DNA from 2 places in the Lyngbya sp. CCY1209 genome. Region 2 is predicted to be linked to the other one. Evidence: riboswitches for the same ligand, from Rfam matches in the RefSeq annotation. Region 2 holds a riboswitch; the other holds the start of a gene.
What was found. Region 2 has a riboswitch for thiamine pyrophosphate ahead of thiC (phosphomethylpyrimidine synthase ThiC). Riboswitches for the same ligand answer to the same signal wherever they lie in the genome.

Region 1: it holds a riboswitch for thiamine pyrophosphate, as region 2 does, so the genes downstream of both, thiC (phosphomethylpyrimidine synthase) here and thiC (phosphomethylpyrimidine synthase ThiC) in region 2, are expected to answer to the same signal.

What each region holds. Positions count from the first base shown of each region.
Region 1 covers NZ_JAYFER010000570.1:22,433-33,464, forward strand. The annotation lists gene AC0QHF_RS20030 (sensor histidine kinase) at 1-536, opposite strand, end outside; gene AC0QHF_RS20035 (Spy/CpxP family protein refolding chaperone) at 807-1,250, shown strand; gene AC0QHF_RS20040 (SLC26A/SulP transporter family protein) at 1,613-3,859, opposite strand; gene AC0QHF_RS20045 (SLBB domain-containing protein) at 3,975-5,369, opposite strand; gene AC0QHF_RS20050 (hypothetical protein) at 5,514-5,978, opposite strand; gene thiC (phosphomethylpyrimidine synthase) at 6,258-7,646, opposite strand; TPP riboswitch at 7,654-7,750, opposite strand; gene AC0QHF_RS20060 (universal stress protein) at 7,890-8,369, opposite strand; gene AC0QHF_RS20065 (thylakoid membrane photosystem I accumulation factor) at 8,654-9,157, opposite strand; gene AC0QHF_RS20070 (hypothetical protein) at 9,601-9,936, opposite strand; gene apcA (allophycocyanin subunit alpha) at 10,329-10,814, shown strand; gene apcB (allophycocyanin subunit beta) at 10,883-11,032, shown strand, end outside.
Region 2 covers NZ_JAYFER010000675.1:3,487-14,518, reverse strand. The annotation lists gene AC0QHF_RS27970 (DUF302 domain-containing protein) at 1-8, opposite strand, end outside; gene hisF (imidazole glycerol phosphate synthase subunit HisF) at 217-978, shown strand; gene AC0QHF_RS27960 (phosphoribosyl-ATP diphosphatase) at 975-1,292, shown strand; gene AC0QHF_RS27955 (alpha/beta fold hydrolase) at 1,393-2,337, opposite strand; gene AC0QHF_RS27950 (helix-turn-helix transcriptional regulator) at 2,427-3,134, shown strand; gene AC0QHF_RS27945 (CoA-binding protein) at 3,241-3,705, opposite strand; gene AC0QHF_RS27940 (YHS domain-containing (seleno)protein) at 3,984-4,394, opposite strand; gene AC0QHF_RS27935 (hypothetical protein) at 4,688-4,972, opposite strand; gene rlmB (23S rRNA (guanosine(2251)-2'-O)-methyltransferase RlmB) at 5,058-5,846, opposite strand; tRNA gene AC0QHF_RS27925 (tRNA-Tyr) at 5,966-6,049, shown strand; gene AC0QHF_RS27920 (DUF2478 domain-containing protein) at 6,330-6,848, opposite strand; gene bioB (biotin synthase BioB) at 6,942-7,919, opposite strand; TPP riboswitch at 8,148-8,268, shown strand; gene thiC (phosphomethylpyrimidine synthase ThiC) at 8,392-10,218, shown strand; gene AC0QHF_RS27905 (FAD-dependent oxidoreductase) at 10,215-11,032, shown strand, end outside.

The sequences.
Region 1 (11,032 bases), on a different contig from region 2:
AGGGGGTCAGAAGCCCGATGTTCCAAACCGTGCAGCCGCAGAAACGCCCACAGGAGAAAGGACCCGTAGGCGAGGAGGGCGACGACAATTCGCCCCCGCCAGGAAAATAACAGGCAGGCCCGGATGGCCACCACCAGCAGCAGGGCTGAGAAAAAGCTGGTTCCCTGCCCGCCGAAGGCCACGGCCAGCCAACTGAAGCCGAACCCCAAACCGGCGTACAGCCAGCGGATCGGGGCTTTTTGCGATCGCCCCGGCAGCCTCAACCCCATCAGGCCCAAACTGGCGATACTGACCGCCACGCCGGCGGGAAACCCGGGTCGGCGGGGCAAATTTTGCGGACCCATCATTCGCCGTCTCCCGTAACCGGGCGGGCCGTCGGGGGACTGGACTTGAGAGTGGACTTCCTGCCGCATCCAACCGGGACGGTAGGCGGGGGGGAGGGGGCTAAAAGCCGTCAAAAGGGCGATCGCGATTAAAACCCATTCCAAGTACAGTAGAAGGGGCACCGGAGACTTCGGACGACGAAACCATCGCATGGGGGATAAAATATCTCGTTGAATTGCTATAGTTTAAAACGCATCTGCCACCCATTTAAAGGGTAAAATCTCCGACCAACCTCGGGCATTTGGTACTTAAGGACTAGGTGAATAGGTCTTTGGTGCGATCGCCAACCTTCATTTCAATCCGACATTGTAACCATCCAAATTGGGAACTTTGATCGAGGCGATCGCGCCCCCTCCACCCCTATGATGAAATCAAAGCTCGAAAGAGTCAATCCTCAAAACAAGATTGAAGGAGATCGGACGATGAAAATGCAAAAATTATTCTCTACAATTGCAGTGACGAGTTTATTTCTTCCCCTGAGTGCGGCGGCGGCCTTCGCCGGTCCGGGTCGTGGCATGGGATTCAATGGTTTAAATTTGAGTGCCGAACAACAGCAAGAAATCCAAGAAATTCGCGATCGCACCTACGCCGATTCCGACACTCAGCGCCAGCAATTGCGGGAAAATCGCGATCAAATGCGATCGCTCCGGCAAAGTGACGCCAGCGCCGAACAACTGCGCCAACAGCGTCAAAACAATCAGGAATTGAGCCGCGCTTTGGGCGATCGGCGCTTCGAGACACAGTTGCAAATTCGCGACACCCTCACCCCCGAACAACGCGCCCAACTCGGTCAAGGTCAAGGGCGGGGTCGCGGCGGTCGCGGCGGCGGTCGCGGCGGCAATCAAGGAGATTGCCCCTACCAATAAATCGCAATGCCTACTCCCGCCTCTATTTTGGGGTTAATAACGGTTCTCAAAGTCCCCCTTTTTAAGGGGGATTTAGGGGGATCGCTCAAATCATATTCAGATGATTGGGGAGGTTTAGGAGGGGATAACCGGATCTGATATGATATGGCGATCGGGATATAGCAGTGTGAAATGATTCGTAAAAATCCGACTCGTTCAAAGCCCCCAGAATTGGGGGTTTGGGGGCCAGACAATTTTCCAATGATTTCCGATTGCTATAGTCTATGTCCAACCGAGTCCACGCAAGCGTGGACTTTTGCTGTGAGCCTTTAAATTCATTTCAAGGCAGGTGAAATCAGGGGCAGTTCCCCGACAATACAAACTCACTGCAACAAATGTTGCAACTCCGCCGATCGCTGTTTCAAACGGGCCGACAACAGCCGGACGATCGCCTTGTGAAATTCTTGTGCCAACTGCGGCTGTTCCGTCTCTATTTTCTCAAAGGCGACGGTCGAAAGATGGTAAAGATCGCTATTTTCTTCCGCGATAACGGAAGCCGATCGCGGCGCGTTCTGATACAACCCCATCTCCCCCAAAATCGTGCCGCCGGTGTAGGTTTGCACCCGCTTTTCGCTCCCGTCTTCCAACTCGAAAACAACGCTGACCCGTCCCGACTCCAGGAAATACAAACCGTCGGAGGGATCGCCCTGGCGAAATAAAGTCTCACCGGCGGCAATTTCCAAATATTGAAAATACCCCATCAACGTCTCGACATCTCGGGGTTCGGCAATGAACCGCCGCAGTTGTTCCGGCAGGGGAGAAACCCCGGAATCATCCAACTTCGACTCCTCCAAAAGCCGATCTTCGCACCACTCCAAACCGCGATCGAGGTCGGCAAACACCCGGAATGTCGAGTCCTCCGATTCCAAAATTTCGCCCTGTTTGAGTTGAGATTCCACCGCCGGTTGTAGGTTCGTCAATGCGATCGCCAAATTCTCCTTTTGGGCGATCTGGCGCAACTTGGCGAAACTCACCACCACCGAAGAATCGAGGCCGTTCACCAACCGAAAATCCAGCACCAAAAACCGCAGTGGCGGTTGGTCTTCCGCCCCCAACCGTTCCCGAACTTGCTTGAGTAACTTATTCGCCGTTCCGAAAAAGATAAATCCCTGCAATTCCAGGATGTAAATTTTCTCTCCCCGTTCCTGCAACAACAATTCCTGATCCCGCGATCGCTGGACGTAACTCTTGCGGTTGGCACCCGAAAACGTGTGTTTGGTCACGTCGATGCGGCTGTAATTGATGACGAACAAAACGATCGCCACCACCAAACCGACCGCCACCCCTTCCAACAGTTCAAAAGTTGCGATCGCCAGCAAAATTACAATCACCAAAAAATAGTCAGACTTCGGCAATTCAAACCAGGCGTCGTACAGCCACTCCACCAAAAACGACAGCCCCAGCAACAGCAGGAACCCCCCCAAAACCACCCTCGGAAACAGCGACAAAACCGAGATCCCCACCGCCAACATCACCGCAAAAACCGCCGCCGCCGACAGTGCCACCAACCGCCGCGACGCGCCCATTTTCGTCGCCAAAACGCTCAGAGACGTGACGTGAGAACCCACCAAACCGCCGCCCAAACCGGACAGCAAATTGGCGACCCCCGCCGCCCGCAATTCCCGGTTTAAATCGATATCGCGGTTCGTGATTAATTCCATGCTACTCGCCGTCAGCAGCAGTTCCAAAGTGGTGATAATCGTAATCGCCCCCATATCCCCCAGGCGATCGCCGATCGCGGACCAATTCGCCCGTTTCAGCGTCTCCAAACCCACCGGACGCCAGGAACCGCCCCCCTCGGGAAACGGACCCAACAACCACCCCCCGTCCGTCGCCGCCGCCAAAGACGTATCGGTGAACGCCAAAATTAGGTAAAAAGACACCAACGCCACGACGAAGCCGACGGGGAGCACCGGGAATTTCGGGTAGCGGCGGGACAGCAGCAGCAACGCCACCGCAAACGCCAACGCCGGCAACCACCGCAGCAATAAATCGGGTGCCAATAAAACTGGCAATTGGGCCCAATTCAATTCTTCCCCGGTGGTGACGGCGAACCCCCCCTCGAACAGCAGCCAACCAACGCCGGCGAGGAAGCCACCCACGACGGGATAGGGGATGAAGCGGATCAACTCTCCGGCTTTCAGGAGTCCGAGGATGAGGAGAAAAACGCCGGTGATTAAAGCCGTCAAACCGATCGCCACGATCGCACTTGAAAATAAAATATCGGGGGGTGCGTCTTCTGGCAAGCGATCGCCGATCTCGGCCACCATCAACGCCAAAATCGGCACGGCGGCGGGGAGGGGGATGGCGATCATCCCGGCGGGGGAAGAACTCAAAACTGCGACGATCGCGCAAATTATTCCCGCACTGAAAAAGGCGATGCCGATGCCGGCGGTGAGGAATTCGGCCAGGTGTTCGGAAAAAATTAAAGCGGCGTAGGAGATGCACATCGTCACGCCGATGGCGCCGACAACCACACCGGCGACGAGGCTGGAGAAAAGTCCCTCGGGGGAGAGTTCCGCTGCGATCGCCCGTTGCAGGTTGGGGAATTTGGAGCTTTCTAGAGTCATGGCTTGCGGTTGAGCGTCCGGACACGATCTTACTTAAAATACCAGGTTCGTCACCTTTGCCATCATCGCGACCCCGACGGAGAACTGTTTTGAAAGCAATACCGAAGTATTGATCCTAAAAAAAGAGGCGGAAAAAGGCGGCGATATTGGTGATCGCTCGCACCGGTCGGAAAACTTCCTCCGCCGTATCGCTGACGGCCGTCAGAGCGGAACGATTCACGACGACGACATCATTATTTCGCAACACCGGGTTATTTTCGGGGGAAACTCCGCTCGCGAGATCGACCAGTATCGTCTGGCGAGAAACCGTCCCGTTCGGGTTCAGACGGATGAGTTCCACGCTCCCTTTTTGGGCTCGAACCGGGTCGAAACTACCGGCAGCGAGTAAAGCCTGATTTAAAGGAGTATTCGGCGGCACCCGTATCGCCCCCGGATTGACCACTTCCCCGATCACATTCACGTTGATGGTTTCCGGCGAGAAGTTAGCCGATGCCAGGGTTTCCAACTCTTCCGGCGCGATCGCCTCGGCCGTGGGGACGACAATCGTATCTCCATCCTGCAAAAACAGATCCTGGGTGATATCCCCGGACTGCAACAGGTCCCACAGGTTGACCGTGAAAACCTGCAACCCGGAGCGGGTACTCCGGCGAAGTTCGATTTGACGGATATCGGCTTCCTCTTGAATTCCTCCCGCCACCTGCAGGGCTCGGGTGAGGGTGGGGAAATTGGCGGCGTCGCCGTCTTCGGTCGCCTGGGGCGCGATCGCATAGGAACCGGGACGGAAAACCTCCCCGACGACCGCCACCTGAACCGGGTCGATCGCCTGGGGGACGAGGCTGGTAGACGCGAACTGTCGCATTTGGGCCGGATCTGAAGATGTGGCCGTCGGCACGAAAATACTGTCCCCGTCCAGCAGCACCGGATTTTGGCTCAGATTCCCCTGCTCGACCAATTCGCCCAGGTCGAGGATGATGGGGCGATCGGCGGAATGGGCCCGCCGGAGTCGCACCTCCCTGACGTCCGCCGCCTGGGTGATGCCCCCGGCGAGGTTCAGGATGTCGGTCACGTGGGGAAATTGTTGTCCGTCTGCAAAGGTGACGGTGTAGGAGCCGGGACGGGACACTTCTCCGGCGATCGCCACCTGAATGGGCCGGGGTTCCACCAAACTGAGGGTGACAACAGGCTGTTGGAGGAGGCTGGCGTACTGTCGGGAAACGAGAATTTGAGCCTCGGGGATGGTGAGTCCCCCGACCCGGACGACGCCGACTCCCCGCAGGTTCAGCGTACCGTCAGCCAAAACCAGATATTCCCCGCTATATTTCTCGACGCCAAACACGTCGATTTGGACGCGATCGCTCTCCCCCAGGCGATAGGCGACTCCGGGTTGAATGGGAGAAGTCGAATCGGACGGAGGAGGCGTTTGGGCGATTCCCGGCGGGTAAATACCGAAGGCGATCGCGCTCAATAATGTGAGGCTGACCGCCGACTGACCGAAAGTAGAACGTCGCATAGATTCGGGTTTGGGGCAATTGGGACGGTGGGAAAAACTCGGAGTTTTTAACTTTAATATTGTAGCTCAGGTGAAGCCGAGTTGTCCCACGATCGGCGATGGTTTCCCATTTCTTATCACCCCTTGTTATTTCAAGGGCGATCGCTATTCTGGCAGGAGATGACTCACAAATAGTTTCAGCCACAGAAATGGCAAAAACCACTCCAAACCCACCGTCGGCGGAATCAGATAAAAGCCGAATAAAAGACCGATGCTAAACAATAGTAGCGCCACGGGACGACCCAGATCGCGGGGGACGGTCAAAATCAAACTAGACCCCAAAAGTAAGAAACTGTAAGTCAAACCAAAAAAGAACCAATCTCCGCCGCGAAAGAGGGTCGCCACGATGAATAAATGCAGGCCGTGAATCGCTACGAAACCGAAGTGGTGGCGGAATGTTTGACCGGGGCGATGATACCAGCGTTTGGCGGCGGGGGTGGCGTTGGTGACAATCCCTCCGGTGAGGTCGAAAGCGAAAAGGGTGGCGATCGCGAGTTGTACGGAATTCCAAGGAAGCTGCCAGGAGAGCGCGACGAGGGGAAGGGCGATCGCGGCTGAGATAGAGGACACAAATTGAAGCCATAACTCGCCGGGGGTCCCATGGGGGCCGACAATGCGATCGAGCCTTTAAAAAGACACGGCTTTCAAGCTCTCGTCCTTTTCTCGTAAAAACTATTTTAGCAAACATGATATCATTCAAAATCCGGTGACATTTTCCCACTGTTCATGACAACTCATCCAACTCTCCGTGTCCTCTGTGCCTCTGTGGTTAATTTTCCGAATTGAATCATCTAAAAAAAAGGCAGGGGCAACCCCCCGCCTTCTTTCAAATCAAAATTAAACGAGCCATTAAGCCTTCGCGACTTCCTTCTTCTTCTCCTCTTCCGCCGCCAAGAACTTCTCCAACTCCGTCAGCGCGTCCGCATCCACCTTCGTCTGCATCGGGCAGAATTTCGGGCCGCACATCGAGCAGAATTCGGCCGTTTTGTAGATGTCCGCCGGCAGGGTTTCGTCGTGGTACTCCCGGGCGCGATCGGGATCGAGGGACAATTCAAACTGTTTGTTCCAGTCGAAATTGTATCGCGCCGCCGACAGTTCGTCATCGCGATCGCGCGCACCCGGACGATGACGCGCAATATCCGCCGCGTGGGCCGCAATTTTATACGCGATCAAACCATTCCGAACATCCTCCGCATCCGGAAGCCCCAAATGTTCCTTCGGCGTCACATAGCACAGCATCGCCGTCCCGTACCATCCCGCCATCGCCGCACCGATCGCGGACGTGATATGGTCATAACCGGGAGCAATATCCGTCACCAGCGGTCCCAACACATAGAAGGGCGCCTCGGAACACTCCTCCATCTGCTTCTTGACGTTGAACTCGATCTGATCCATCGGAACGTGACCGGGGCCTTCCACCATCACCTGGACGTCATGTTCCCAGGCGCGGCGCGTCAACTCTCCCAGCGTCTTCAACTCCGCCAGTTGCGCCTCATCCGATGCGTCGTGGGTGCAACCCGGACGCAGGGAATCCCCCAAACTGAACGAGACATCGTACTTCTTGAAAATTTCGATAATGTCGTCGAAGTGGGTGTAAAGGGGATTTTGCTTGTGGTGGTGCAGCATCCACCGGGCGATGATCCCGCCGCCCCGAGACACAATCCCGGTAATCCGATTCCGCACCAAAGGCAAATACTCGATCAAAATCCCGGCGTGAATCGTCATGTAATCCACACCCTGCTGGGCGTGTTTTTCGATGATATGCAGGAAATCGTCCGGCGTCAGCTTTTCGATGTTGCCGTGGACGCTTTCCAAAGCCTGATAGATCGGGACCGTCCCGATGGGAACCGGGGAAGCGTCGATGATGGCGGTGCGGATGGTATCCAAATCGCCCCCGCCGGTGGACAGGTCCATCACCGTATCGGCCCCGTATTTCACCGCCAAATTCAGCTTGTCCACTTCTTCCTGCAAGTTGGAGGAGTTGGGGGAGGCGCCGATGTTGGCGTTGACTTTGCACTTGGAGGCGATTCCGATGCACATCGGTTCCAAATTGGGGTGGTTGATATTGGCGGGAATAATCATCCGACCCCGTGCCACTTCGTCCCGAATCAAGTCGGCGGGGAGGTTTTCCCGAGTCGCCACATGGTGCATTTCCTCGGTAATGATTCCCTGGCGGGCATAGTGCATCTGAGACACGTTAGCCTGCCCGCGTCGCTTGGCAACCCATTCAGCTCGCATAATTTATTCCCTCTGTTAACAGCTTCCCTACGCCGGTACTAGCCGGACTCAGGTTCCAAGGGTGTCTCTCAGCCTGGACTTCGCAGGCACCCCTAGCTCTGTGAATTAGTTGAAGATGTTAACACTTCTGGCGGGACTTGAGCCAGGATCGGTTAATAAATGTTCATGTCGATTTGTTACGAGATGGGGCGGGAGGCAGAATTGATAATTATCAATTATCAATTATCAATTATCAATTATCAATTAAATTCCCGACTCCCGACTCTGGACGATGAGGACGGAACAGGGGGCGCGGTGGACGACGAAGTTGCTGACGCTGCCGAGTAGGGCTTCGATGACCCCCTGGTGTCCCCGGCGGCCCACCACGATCAGATCCGTCCCGAAATCCTTGGCCATCTGACAGATGCAGCGTCCGGTGTCTCCCATTTTCCAGTTCCAGTCTGCGGTGATATTTTGGTCCGCGGCGCGGCGGACGCAGGAATCCAACCAACTGCGGATGTGGTCGAGTTCGCTTTCGAGTCGTTCCTGCATGATCTGGGAGTAGCGGGCGATGTTGCTGGCGTGGAGGTCGCTGTAGCCGTAGGGGTCGGGGTCGTTCACTTCCAGGCGGTGGAAGATCATCAGTTGGGCGCCGTTTGGTTTGGCCAGGGCGATCGCTTCTTCGAGAACGATTTCGCTGTGGGAGGAGCGATCGAGCGCCACTAAAATTTTTTGATATCCCATTTTTGCTGTCCTCCGTTCGGTTTGTGACCCGGCCCCGAAATCCTCGTGACCCGCCGTTTCCCGGATTCTGCCCGCCGTCCGGAGAGCCAACTTTGTGAGGCTGGGAATTAAAGATTTAAAACCGCTTTTAGTATTCAATATAACATTTTTACGACCGCAAATCTGCTACTCAACGCAACGAAAAAAACGGACAAGCAGCTCAACTCCCGAGCCCGGGGCAGGGACGGGAGTCGAGACTGGGGCGATCGATTGATAATTATCAATTATCAATTATCAATTATCAATTAATCTTTCACCAGTTCGTTGTTGATTTCGTTGACGGGTTGACGCCGCAGTTCGACGGATTCCGATCGCGGCAGGAGATCGAAGACTTCCCGGAAGACATCATCGACTCGCTCGTAGGACACCAGCCCGATTTCGTCCAGGACGACTTCGCCGGACTCGTCGATGAGTACGGTTTGGGGGACGTATCCGCGATAGTAATAGCCCGGTTCCGTGGGGGATTGGGTCCCGTTCTCGGCCACGATCGCATCGACGTTGACGGGGATGAAGTCCGCGGCCCGCCCGTAAAATTCTTGTAGCCGGGAAACCGTGGTGGAAAACAGTTTGCAGTCTTTGCTGTCGTCGAGGAAAAAGACCAGGAGGGCGGGTTTGTGGATTTTTAACGACTGGGACAGTTCGACTCGGGGCGGGACGAGGGACCCGTTTCCGCCGTAGAGGGCGAAAATATTGCCGTCGAAGTGATCGTCGTCGATATTCGCCCAAGCCGGGGCACTTCCCAGAAACATCGCCAGGATGAGACTCAGGGCGACGGCGAGTAAGCCCGTGGGGATGAGTCGCACCCGGGGACGGACGGAGGCTCGGTCAGATGAGATGGGGTTGGATGTGAACACTGTCATCAATGAGTTGGGGCACCTAGCTTCATGAATTGTTACACTTTTTCAAGTTTATTTTACATTGGGCGATCGCAAAATTGGAATTTCCCCGCCCCGATCCGGTTTGCCTTCGCGCCGTCCGACCCCAAAATCCGGGCTTTTTTGACCGCGACACCCGCTTTTATTTCGGCCCGTGTTTTTTTTTTCGGCTTCATTCTCTGATCGTTCGGCTTTGACGATATTTTCTATATTGACTTCAAATCGACATTAAATGCATCTAAATCTACGATTTAAAATTTATTGTCGGTTTTAATTATTTTTATATTTTAATTTTTATCAAATAATATAAAACGATATTATTTTTCCGTTTGACCCCCATCGACCGCGATCGGATGGCGCTCCTTTTCGGGGGTCGAACCGCGATCGCGATCGGCCACAAATTCTTCGGAACGACCGCTCCGTTCCCGGGGCGGGGGGTCGGGGGCGGAGTGGCGGGGACGGAATCGAAAAAGTCGCCCGAACACCCGCTGCGAGGGACAAAGCGCCCCCCGAACCCCTCCGGTTTTGCGGTCTGGAAAAGCCGAGTCCCCCGACCCGTTCTCGGGGGGGGTGGCGGACGAAATGTTAAAAACTATTACAAATCGACTAAGGATGTGAACGTGACGCCTCAAAATTACATTGCGATAGGTCATCGTGTCGCGGGGTTAAAAACGGGAGCGAATTGTGACCGACGGGCGATGTCTAGGCCCTGAAGCGGGACAACTGCCGCCGGTGCCGTGCAATCCCCTCGGGTCTCGTCCGCCCCGGAGAGAATCTCGCCGACCCAACCCGACCTAGCGGGGTTCCATCCGGCAAAACGGCCGGAAAGCCCAAACCTCTCCGGCGCGATCGCGATCGGAGAGAATCACGCGGTAATCTTGGCCGCGGCCAAGGCTTGCCCTCTCAGGAGAAGTTCCCGCCACCCCCCGCCCCGAGCGGAGTGATGAGGGGCCTTCCCCAAGCTGAGAAGCAACGACCTCTGGCTCGTGACGAGACGAGTCGTTGGCGTAATCATGAACACATTAGCTAAACCCTGTGGTAGAAAATGAGTATCGTTACCAAATCCATCGTGAATGCAGACGCTGAAGCGCGTTATCTGAGCCCGGGTGAGTTGAACCGGATCAAATCTTTTGTCACCACCGGCGAACGTCGGGTTCGGATCGCCGAAACCCTGACGGGCGCCCGCGAGCGCATCGTCAAAGAGGGCGGAAATCAACTGTTCCAGAAGCGCCCCGACGTCACTTCTCCCGGTGGAAATGCCTACGGTGAAGAAATGACCGCCACCTGCCTGCGGGACCTCGACTACTACCTGCGTCTGATCACCTACGGAATTGTGGCCGGCGACGTGACCCCCATCGAAGAAATCGGGGTCGTCGGCGTCCGCGAAATGTACAAGTCCCTCGGTACTCCCATCGAAGCCGTAGCTGAAGGGGTGCGGGCCATGAAGGGTGTCGCCACTTCCCTGCTGTCTGGAGAAGATGCGGCCGAAGCCGCCCAATACTTTGACTACCTCATCGGTGCGATGTCATAGGCGCGGCCAACGCCCTGATCAATCTCTGACCACCTTAGATTAAGCGACCATTAGCAAACGAAACCATCATGCAAGACGCAATCACTTCCGTAATCAACTCCTCCGACGTTCAAGGTAAGTACCTGGATTCGAGTGCCCTCGACAAGCTGAAAGCTTACTTCGCCACGGGTGAACTGCGCGTCCGCGCCGCCACCACCATCAGCGCCAACGCCGCTAAC
Region 2 (11,032 bases):
GTTTTCATAAGATCTCCTCAATCACAAATGGACGATTTGGCGCAAAATCTGGCGCGCGTCACCGGGCTTCGCCAGTCACAAAGGCGACACGCGCTGAAATCGGCAAAGACCGGCCACCCCCTGCCCCGCGCCTGCCCCCTGCCAACCTCGTGCAATTCGCAAGCCAGCGCGCGATGCCCTCTTTTCCCGCCGCCGGTTCCGGTCCATAAGGCAAATATGCTTAAGACCCGTCTCATTCCCTGTCTCGATGTCGCCGATGGCCGTGTGGTCAAGGGCGTGAATTTTGTCGGCCTGCGTGACGCAGGCGATCCGGTGGAGGCCGCGCGCGCCTATGACGCCGCCGGTGCCGATGAGATCTGTTTCCTCGACATCCACGCGACCCATCAAAACCGCGGCACGATGTTTGACATGGTGCGCCGCACCGCCGAGCAATGCTTTGTGCCGCTCACCGTGGGCGGCGGCGTACGCACCAAGGACGATGTGCGCGCGCTTTTGCTTGCTGGGGCGGACAAGGTCTCTTTCAACTCTGCTGCGGTGGCCAACCCGGATGTGATCCGCGAGGCCGCCGACCAGTTCGGCAGCCAGTGCATCGTCTGCGCCATTGACGCCAAATCCGTCGCCCCCGGCAAATGGGAGATCTTCACCCATGGCGGGCGCCGCGAGACCGGCATCGACGCGGTGGAATTTGCCCGTCTGGTGACCGCCAAGGGCGCGGGCGAGATCCTGCTGACCTCGATGGATCGCGACGGCACCAAATCGGGTTTCAACCTCGAGATGACCCGCGCGATTTCCGATGCGGTGGATGTGCCGGTGATTGCCTCTGGCGGTGTCGGCACTCTGGATCACCTCGTGGACGGCGTGACCAAAGGTGGCGCCAGCGCGGTCCTGGCTGCCTCGATCTTCCACTTCGGCGAATACACGGTGCAACAGGCCAAAGAGCACATGATCGCCAACGGCATCCCGATGAGGCTCCAATGACCCTGCTGCATGACCTCGAACAGACCATTCTGTCGCGCAAGGGCACCGATCCAGACACCAGTTGGACCGCGAAACTCCTGTCCAAAGGGCCGGAGAAATGTGCGGAGAAATTCGGCGAAGAAGCCATAGAGGCCATCATCGAGGCGGTGAAGGACAACAAGGCGGGGCTCGCGTCCGAGGGCGCGGATGTGCTCTATCATTTCCTGGTGATGCTGGCCGCGCGCGATGTGGCCTTGGATGATGTGCTCAAGGTTCTGGCCGAGCGTCAGGGCCTGAGCGGCATCGCCGAAAAAGCGGCCCGCCCCAAGGGATAACACTTGTCGGCACGGCACAGGACGCCTGCCCACCGATCAGATCGATGGGCAGCGCGCGCTGATCGGTGCCCGGATCAGGCGGCCGGTTCAGGCGGTCGGATCAGGCAGTGGGGGCCTGCGCCAACCAGGTCAGGATTGCCTCTGTCGTCTCCTGCGGGCGTTCCTGCTGAATCCAGTGGCCACACTCCAGGGTGACGATCTCCACGTTGGGCACGAACTCCGTCAGACTATCGGATTGGGGGATCGTGTCCTGCGCGCCATAGATCATCAGGGCGCGCTGGTCGATCCGGGGCGCGACATCGGCCAGAAGATGCCAGTTGCGGTCGAGGTTGCGATACCAGTTGATGCTACCGGTGAACCCGGTCTCCGCAAAGGCGGACACAAAGACCGCCAGATCCTCGTCACACATCACCGGGTCGCCCTGCGGCTGCTGCGCAAGGGCCAGATCCATCATCATCATGCCCGGTGAAGGCTGCGCCGGCGGCAGGTTCTTGCGAAACAGGTTGCGCAGGAACTGCGCCGCGTTCTGGTCGAGCACCGCATCCGCCACCCCGGGCTGGCGGTTGAAATGCACAAGGTAGTGGTCGCTGCCAAACACCTCCTCGATGAATTCGATCCAGGGTTTCGGCGTGCGGGGCTGGTAGGGCAAGGCCAGGCTGACGATGCCGGACACCCGGTCCGGATGCAGTTGTGCCAGCCCCCAGACCACATTCGCGCCCCAGTCATGCCCCACACATATGGCCTGCTGATAGCCGAAGTGATCCAGCAGCCCCACCAGATCCCCCGTCAGGGCGGCAATGTCATAGGCCTCAACCTCGGCCGGACGGGACGACCGTCCATAGCCGCGCTGGTTCGGGGCGATCACATGGTACCCGGCCGCCGCCAGCGCCGGCATCTGCTCGCGCCAGGAATAGGCATGCTCCGGCCAGCCGTGGCACAGCAGGATCGGGTGGCCGGCGTTTTCCTGGCCGCACTCGAACACCTCCAGTTCGACACCATTCACAGAAACAAAGCTGGGGGCGGGAAAAAGGGTCGTCTCAGGCATCGCGTTATCTCCTTGTTGAACACGTCAAACGCGGCCTAATCTGCAATGGTGCCAAATTCTGACACCATTTGAGGGGGCCGCAGACGGATATGACTCCGCGTCACCGACAGGACAGCATCCTGCGCATTCTGCGCCGCAGGGGCAGCACGACGGTGCGCGCCCTGGCCCATGATGTCAGCGCCTCGCGCCGCACCATCCTGCGGGACATCGCCGCGCTGCGGGATGAGGGGTATGTGATCCATGCCGATCCCGGGCGCGGCGGCGGTCTCTGCCTTGATATCGGCTCCGTGCGGGCCACCGCGCGCCTGTCGGTGACCGAGGTCTTTGCGCTGGTGATCAGCGTTGCAAGCATGAAGGCCGCCGGCCAGCTGCCGTTTTCCGGGCTCGCCGACAGCGGCTTGGCCAAGATCGAAAGGTCACTGCCGGCGGACAAGATCCGCGACCTGCGGCGTTTCCTGGACTGTCTCTATGTCGGCAGGCTGGCCCCGCAGGTGGACATTTCCGACCTCGGCCCGATGGACCCGGCGCTGCTGCCAGCCTTCGAGACGGCATTCCTGGATCGGGTTCTCCTCGCGTTCCGATACCGCGATGCAAAGGGGGCCACCTCGACCCGCCGGGTCGAGCCGCAGGCGATCCTGGTGCTGCCGCCTCTGTGGTATCTGGTGGCCTGGGATCCCGACCGCGCGGCGGTGCGCCATTTCCGCATGGACCGGATCAGCGCCCCAGACTGCATCGAGGGCACCCGGTTTCAGAAACGCCACGTGACGTTCGACGATGGCGTGCGCCCCCTCCGCTAACCCCGGCAGAGGACCGCGCCTTGCCGCCAGGCAAGGCGCCGGGCCCAACGGGAGGCGCGCATGTCCCATGCGCAACGACGGGCGGGAGCCGCCCCTCGCCCGCCCTTCAGAGTTTTGAGGAAATGATACCGGTTGCAAAGCCGCCCTGGCGCAGCTCGCCGAACAGGCGCTGGTATTCGATCTTTGGGCAGCGGTTCTGGATCACATCCACGCCACGGGCCTGCGCCTGTGCCGCGGCCTCGGCATGCTCCACCCCGATCTGCATCCAGATCGTCCGCAGCGTCGGAAAGGCTGCAAGCGCCTCTTCCACGATGCCGGGCACCGCTTCGGGGCGGCGGAAGATATCGACCATATCCACCGGCTCCGCAATCTCGGAGAGCGATGCGTGCACCGTTGCGCCAAACAACTGCGTTCCGGCATGGCCCGGGTTCACCGGGATCACCCGATAGCCCTTCAGCGACAGGTAGCGGGCGACGTAATAGCTCGGCCGCACCGGATTGGGCGAGACCCCGACAACGGCGATCACCTTTGTGCGGGTCAATATGGTTCTGAGATGCGCATCCGAATACATGTGGACACTCTGCGCAGGTGTTGCCGTCAGCGCAAGCCCCGCCACGCAGACACCTCGCAGACCTGCGGGCAGAGGCGCCAAGAAAAAAGCGCCCGAAGAAGCTCCGGGCGCGAGGTGTGGAACGAGGGACAGTGAAAAAGATCTGTGGCGGTTCCAAAGCCACAGCCTGCTATTGAATCTGGGGCTGTCGCGGCGGATTGAAAGAGCGGCTCTCTTTTTTGTGAAGAGGGCGCGTGTATTGCAGCTTGACTCTGCCCCGCGCAGCACCAAGCGCGTGATCAATCCGCTTGCAGCACTCCGGGCCAGGCCGCCCGTGCCGCCCGGATCATCCCGTCCGGCTCTGCCAGCCACAAGGCCTCCACCCGCGGCGTATGAAACAGATAGAGCCGCCCGTCGACGATCTCCCACGTCAGGGGATTGCCGTCGAACACCCGACCACGGGCCATGCCATAGGCGCAATGGCCGCCGAAACGGGGTGCATAGGCTCTCGGGTTGGCCTCGAAGCGCGACTGGTTCTCGGCGGAGTGGAAGAGCCAGACCGCCCCTTTCCACATCAGCGCGTGATCCGAATGCCCCTTCAATGGCGCGTCGGCCAGGTGGAAGGACACAGGGTCGTAGCCCCCGATGGCAATTCCGTCGTCAACCGCGATATAGAGCGTCCCGGCCGCGGCTTGGGTTGCGGGGACCATGGCACACATCCCCGCAGTCATGATGACAGCGCCCAGCCCACGCAGGGCGGGTATCAGACGATGATGCAGCACAGTCTCCCTCCGGCACGATTTCAGATGGCACAGAGAATGCCGACTGGCGCGGCGTCGGAAAAGACCGGATACGGGAATTTGAACAGCTTGTGACAAGTGTTGCACACAGGATTCAAAATGCGCGCGCCCACGGCGGGCCTGCGCGCAGTCTGCCGGGCCCGCCTGTCCTGTCGGCCCCGTCGCGCCTCGTCGCGCCCCCTTGAGGGGGCTGTCACGCGGTGTCAGTCGAAGATGTCCTCGATCGCGTCAAAGACCTTTTTCCAGCCGGATTTCTTCTTCTTCTTCTTTTTCTTTTTCAGCTGCTTGGCCACCAGCCCCGCTGCCAGATCGCCCCAATCACCGGTCTTTGCCGCGCGGGTGGGGTTGGGTTTGGCCGGTTTTGACGCCTTGGGCCGTTTGCCACGGGTCTGCGCCGTTTTCTGCCCTGCCAGCGGCCGCATCTTTTGCGCCGACAGCGGCGCGCCGCAGGTGCCACACACCAGCGCGTGCACGGCCGCATCGGGCACAAATGTGGACTGGACGCCACAGTAACAACAGCGAATGAGTTTGCCGCCGGGGATGCTCTTATGTGCGATGGGGACCTCCTCCTGTTCAGCCCTTCAACGAAGCATATAGGGAGAGCGCCGCCGCATTTGAAACATTGAGCGAGCCAAAACCGCGCGCCGCGTCGATCTTGACCAGCTTATCGACGGTTTCCTTGGTCTTTTGCCGCAAGCCCGGCCCTTCGGCGCCCAGCACCAGGGCGATCGGATCGGAGGTGCGGCCCGCGACCGCCTCCTCGATGGTTTCCTCGGCCTCGCCGTCCAGCCCCAGCACCAGATACCCCATCTGTTGCAGCGCCACGATACTGTCCGAGAGGTTGCGCATGCGCAGGTACGGCTGGCGTTCCAGCGCGCCGGAGGCGGTTTTGGCCAGAGCCCCGGTTTCCGGGGCCGAGTGGTGACGGGTGCCGATCACCGCCGAAGCGCCGAGCACTTCGGCCGAGCGCAGGATGGCGCCAACGTTGTGGGGGTCGGTCACCCGATCCAGCAGGATCACCCGCGGGATTTCGGCGCCGATGCAATTGTCCTCAAGCCCGCCCCAGTTCAGCGGCTTGACTTCCAGCGCCGCCCCCTGGTGCACCGAGCCGGGATCGATCGGCACCGAGAATTTGCGCGGATCGACCACATCGGGTGTCATGCCGGAGGCGGCGATGGCGTCTTCGAGCTTGTTCTGGGCATTCAATGTCACCACAAGGCGCAGCTTTTCGCGCCGGGGATTGAGCAGCGCATCGCGCACCGCATGCAGGCCAAACAGCCAGACGGTTTCCGCCGAGGCCGCCTTTTTGGCCTTTTCCTTTTCCACCACCCAGGCGGGTTTCTTGCTGGGTTTCTTGTTCATGACATGCTCCGGAAAACAAAATGCGAGGCGGCGGAAAAAAGTTGCGCTTTTCCGGTTGACGCCCGTTTGGTGCGCTAGTAATCACGCCTCCACGTCAGGTGCAACATGCTTCTGACCGTGGGCGACAGGCCGCAAGGTGTGGCAGGGGACTGTAACTCCCTCGCGGAGACGCACGCTAGGTTCGATTCCTAGGTCGCCCACCATCTTCTCTCTTTCAACTGAAAAATCAACGACCTGAGACAGGATGGTATTCGCCGTCCTGTGGGTCGTTTTTCCAAATACTGTGGTCCACCCCCGCGCGCGACCGGGGAAGCCGGTGCGGCTGCGCCAGGTGGATTATTGCAGATTTTGCGGGTGAGCGATGGCGCCGGGGCGCTGCCCCGGACCCCGGGATATTTCCAAGAAGATGAAGGCTGGTGCCGCGGCAGGAACCGCTGCTCGGCGTCCCCTGGAACTGATCACGGGCGCGCCCTGGCCGAGCCGTCAGACCGTCTGGGCAAGCGCCGCTTCGACCCAGGCGACCAGCGTGTCGAGATCGGGGGCGGTTTCGACGGCCAGACCTTCGGCGAACCCCTCGAAGGCCTCGACGTTCATCCGGTTGACGCCGGACACCACCGGCAGCCCCATGGCCAGCGCTTCGGCGATGACCGGGCGCATGCCACGGCCATCGGCCTCGTGTTTGCCGAATTTATTGACCAGCAGCACCTGCGGCGCGGGTGTGGTGGCAAGCTGGGCGGTGACCAGCCCGACGGCGCGTTCGAGCGCCTCGGGGTTGAGACGGCAGCCACGGGCGCCCTCGCCCAGGGACTGGGAGATCCGGATGGTTTCCCCCTCGGGCAGGACGCGCACATCCATGTCGCAGAGCTTGCTGTCATAGCAATCGGTGTTGGTCTGCACGATGCCTGCGGTGCGAATGCCCCTTTCGGCCAACCGCTCTGCCAATGCGGTCAACAGGCGGTCGGTGGCACCGCGTTCGGTGGTCATCACATAGGCAAGCTGCATGGGGTCGTCCTTTGCATGTCGTCTGCGCAAGCGGCAGATTAGCGCGAAAGGACGGCGCCCGCCAGTGGCGACGCAGGCCGTGATTGTCGCAGATCAGCGCGTACCATGCGTGCCCGCTGCCATGGCGCTGAGGCCCAGCCGGGCAAAGAGCGCCTCGTCCGCGTCCTCCTCCGGGTTGTCGGCGGTCAGGAGCGTGTCGCCCATGAAGATCGAGTTCGCCCCGGCAAAGATGCACATCGCCTGCAGTTCATCGCTCATCTCGGTGCGCCCGGCCGAGAGCCGCACATGCGCGCGCGGCATCAGGATGCGGGCCAGCGCAATGGTGCGGACAAATTCGAGCGGATCAAGCGGAGGCGTGTCGGCCAGTGGCGTATCTGCCATCGGAATCAGCATGTTGATCGGTACTGATTGCGGATGTTCCGGCAGCGTCGCAAGGCTCAGCAGCATGTCGATCCGGTCGCCGCGCTCTTCACCCATGCCAAGGATGCCGCCCGAGCAGACGTTGATCCCGGCCTCGCGCACCCGCGCCAGGGTGTCCAGCCGATCCGCAAAGCTGCGGGTGGTGATGACCTCCGGGTAGTAGCGCTCCGAGGTGTCGATGTTGTGATTGTAGTAATCGAGCCCCGCATCCCGCAGGCGCAGCACCTGATCCTGCTCCAGCATGCCCAGGGTCATGCAGGTCTCCATCCCCAGCGCCTTGACGCCCGTGATCATCGCTTCCAGCTGAGCCATGTCGCGCGCCTTGGGGCCGCGCCAGGCCGCGCCCATGCAGTAGCGCGTGGCACCAGCGTCGCGGGCCTTCTTGGCCTCGGCAATCACCCGCTGCACCTCGATCAGTTTGGAGGCCGGGAGCTGCGCTCCATTGCGTGCCGATTGCGCGCAATAGGCGCAATCCTCAGCGCAGCCGCCGGTCTTGATCGACAGGAGGCGCGATTTCTGCACCGCGTTGGGATCAAACATCTGCCGGTGCAGGCTCTGGGCCTGAAACAGCAGATCCATGAAGGGCTGGGCATAGATCTCCTCTGCCTCCTGCCGGGTCCAGTCGGTGCGGATAAGGGGGGTGTCGAGCATGGGAAGCCTCGCTGGATAACGGATCACACTACACGCCAAGGAGGCGCGAATCTTTTATAGATAATATATAAACCATGAATATGGGCAGTACAGCGTTGAATATATTTGAGTTTCATTCAGGCATGCCCATCAAAAATACGCGCATAGGGCGAATGCACGGCAGAACTCTCTGCAGGTGGGCGTGGATCAGAAACCTCTTGACGGGCTGCCATGTCCTCCCCTACGCCTAGGGCCACGCAGGGGAGTCCCGCCGAGGGGACTGAGAGGCAGACAGGGAGAAATCCCGGTGACGCGACCCTTAGAACCTGACCCAGTTGATACTGGCGTAGGAAGCTAGGACAGTCGCGCATCGCCCCGGTACAGGGTTGATCCGCCGCTGCTCTGACACGGCAGGACCTGTACCCCCTGCCCCGTTTTCCTCCGGCCCGGCTCAATTGGTGTCTTTTTGAGAATGGACTCGAGGAGCACCAAGATGAACGTCCCCAACCCAAAGATCACCACAGGCGCATTGCCTGCGTCGCGCAAGATCTATGTGGCAGGCGAGATGCACAAGGACATCCGCGTGCCGATGCGTGAAATCGCCACCCATCCGACCGCGGGCGAAGCGCCGCTGCCGGTCTATGACAGTTCCGGGCCCTATACGGATCCGGAGATCCTGACCGACATTCGCGAGGGTCTGGCGCCGCTGCGCGCCGCCTGGATCAAGGATCGCGGCGATGTCGAGGCCTATCAGGGCCGCGATGTTACCCCTGCGGACAATGGCTTTGTCGCCGGCGACCGGCTGGTGCCGGAGTTCCCGGTGCGGCCCGCGCCCCTGCGCGGGACCGGGGATGCCGCCCCGACGCAGCTCGCCTATGCCCGCGCCGGGATCATCACGCCGGAGATGGAGTATATCGCCATTCGCGAGAACCAGCTGCGCGAGCTGTCGCCCTGTCATGGTAGCCGCGATGGCGAGGATTTCGGGGCCAATATCCCCGACTATGTGACGCCTGAATTCGTGCGCTCCGAGATCGCCGCCGGGCGCGCCATCATCCCCGCCAATATCAACCACCCGGAGCTGGAGCCGATGATCATCGGCCGCAATTTTAAGGTGAAGATCAACGCCAATATGGGCACCTCGGCCGTCACCTCCTCGATGGAGGAAGAGGTGGACAAACTGGTCTGGGCGATCCGCTGGGGCGCGGATACGGTGATGGACCTGTCCACGGGCCGCAACATCCACAACACCCGGGAATGGATCATCCGCAATTCGCCGGTGCCCATCGGCACCGTGCCGATCTATCAGGCGCTGGAAAAGGTGAACGGCATTGCCGAGGACCTGACCTGGGAGGTGTTCCGCGACACGCTGATCGAACAGGCGGAACAGGGCGTCGATTATTTCACCATCCACGCAGGCGTGCGGCTGCATATGGTGCCGATGACCGTGGAACGCGTCACCGGGATCGTGTCGCGCGGTGGGTCGATCATGGCAAAGTGGTGCCTGCATCACCACAAGGAGAGCTTCCTCTACGAGCACTTCGAGGAAATCTGCGACATCTGCCGCCGCTATGATGTGAGCTTCTCGCTGGGCGACGGCTTGCGTCCCGGATCGATCGCCGATGCCAATGACGAGGCGCAATTTGCCGAACTGGAGACGCTGGGCGAGCTGACCAAGATCGCCTGGGCCAAGGACTGCCAAGTGATGATCGAGGGGCCGGGCCATGTGGCCATGCACAAGATCAAGGAGAACATGGACAAGCAGCTGGAGTGCTGCCACGAGGCGCCGTTTTACACGCTGGGGCCGCTGACCACGGATATTGCGCCGGGGTACGATCACATCACGTCTGGCATTGGCGCGGCGATGATCGGCTGGTTTGGCTGCGCGATGCTCTGTTACGTGACGCCAAAGGAACACCTCGGTCTGCCGGACCGCGATGATGTAAAAACCGGGGTGATCACTTACAAGATCGCCGCCCATGCCGCTGATCTGGCCAAGGGTCTGCCCGGCGCGCAGCGGCGTGATGATGCGCTGAGCCGCGCACGGTTTGAGTTCCGCTGGGAGGACCAGTTCAACCTGTCGCTGGACCCGGAAACGGCACAGAGCTTTCACGACGAGACCCTGCCGAAAGAGGCGCACAAGGTGGCGCATTTCTGTTCCATGTGCGGGCCGAAGTTCTGCTCCATGCGGATCAGCCACGACATCCGCGCCGAGGCCCAGAAGGAGGGGTTCGAGGCGATGGCGGCGAAGTTCCGCGAAGGGGGCGAGCTTTATGTGCCGGTGGCGGATGCTGCGGCGGACACGCCGGAGGAGTCGGCGTGATCACCATCGCGGGCGCAGGTCTGGCAGGCCTCGCCTGCGCCTATGCACTGGCCCGCCGGGGCGTGGCGGTGCGCCTGTTCGAACGCTCCGGGGGGATCGGTGCCGACAGTGCGGCCCGCTACGCGGGCGGCATGCTGGCGCCCTGGTGCGAACGCGAAAGCGCCGAGGAGGAGGTGATCTCTCTCGGCAGCCGCGCCTTCGACTGGTGGGCCCGGATCACCCCGGTGCACCGGCGCGGCACGCTGGTGGTGGCACCGCGCCGCGACCGGGCAGAGGTGGCACGTTTCGGACGTCGCACCCGTGCGTACCGGCAGGTCGGCGGGGCGGAGATCGGCGCGCTGGAACCGGCGCTGGCGGGGCGGTTCGATCAGGGGCTGTTCTTTGAGGGCGAGGCGCATCTGGACCCGCGCCGGGCGCTGCGGGATCTGGCGCGCGCGGTGGTGGATCTGGGCGGAGAGATCAGCCTCGGCACCGAGGCCCCGCAGCAGGTCGATCTGGATTGCACCGGCATGGCGGCCCCGCTGCCGTCCTTGCGGTCGGTCCGGGGCGAGATGGCGATCCTGCGCTGCCCGGAGGTGGAGATCAGCCGCACACTGCGCCTGCTGCATCCGCGCACGCCGATCTACCTCGTGCCCCGGGGCGATGGGCACTACATGCTGGGCGCGTCCATGGTGGAAAGCGATCACGCCGGCCCGCCGACCCTGCGCGCCCTGATGGAGCTGCTGGGGGCGGCCTATGCGCTGTCGCCCGCCTTTGCCGAGGCGGAGGTGGTGGAGACCGGCGCCGGTCTGCGCCCTGCCTTTCCCGACAACCT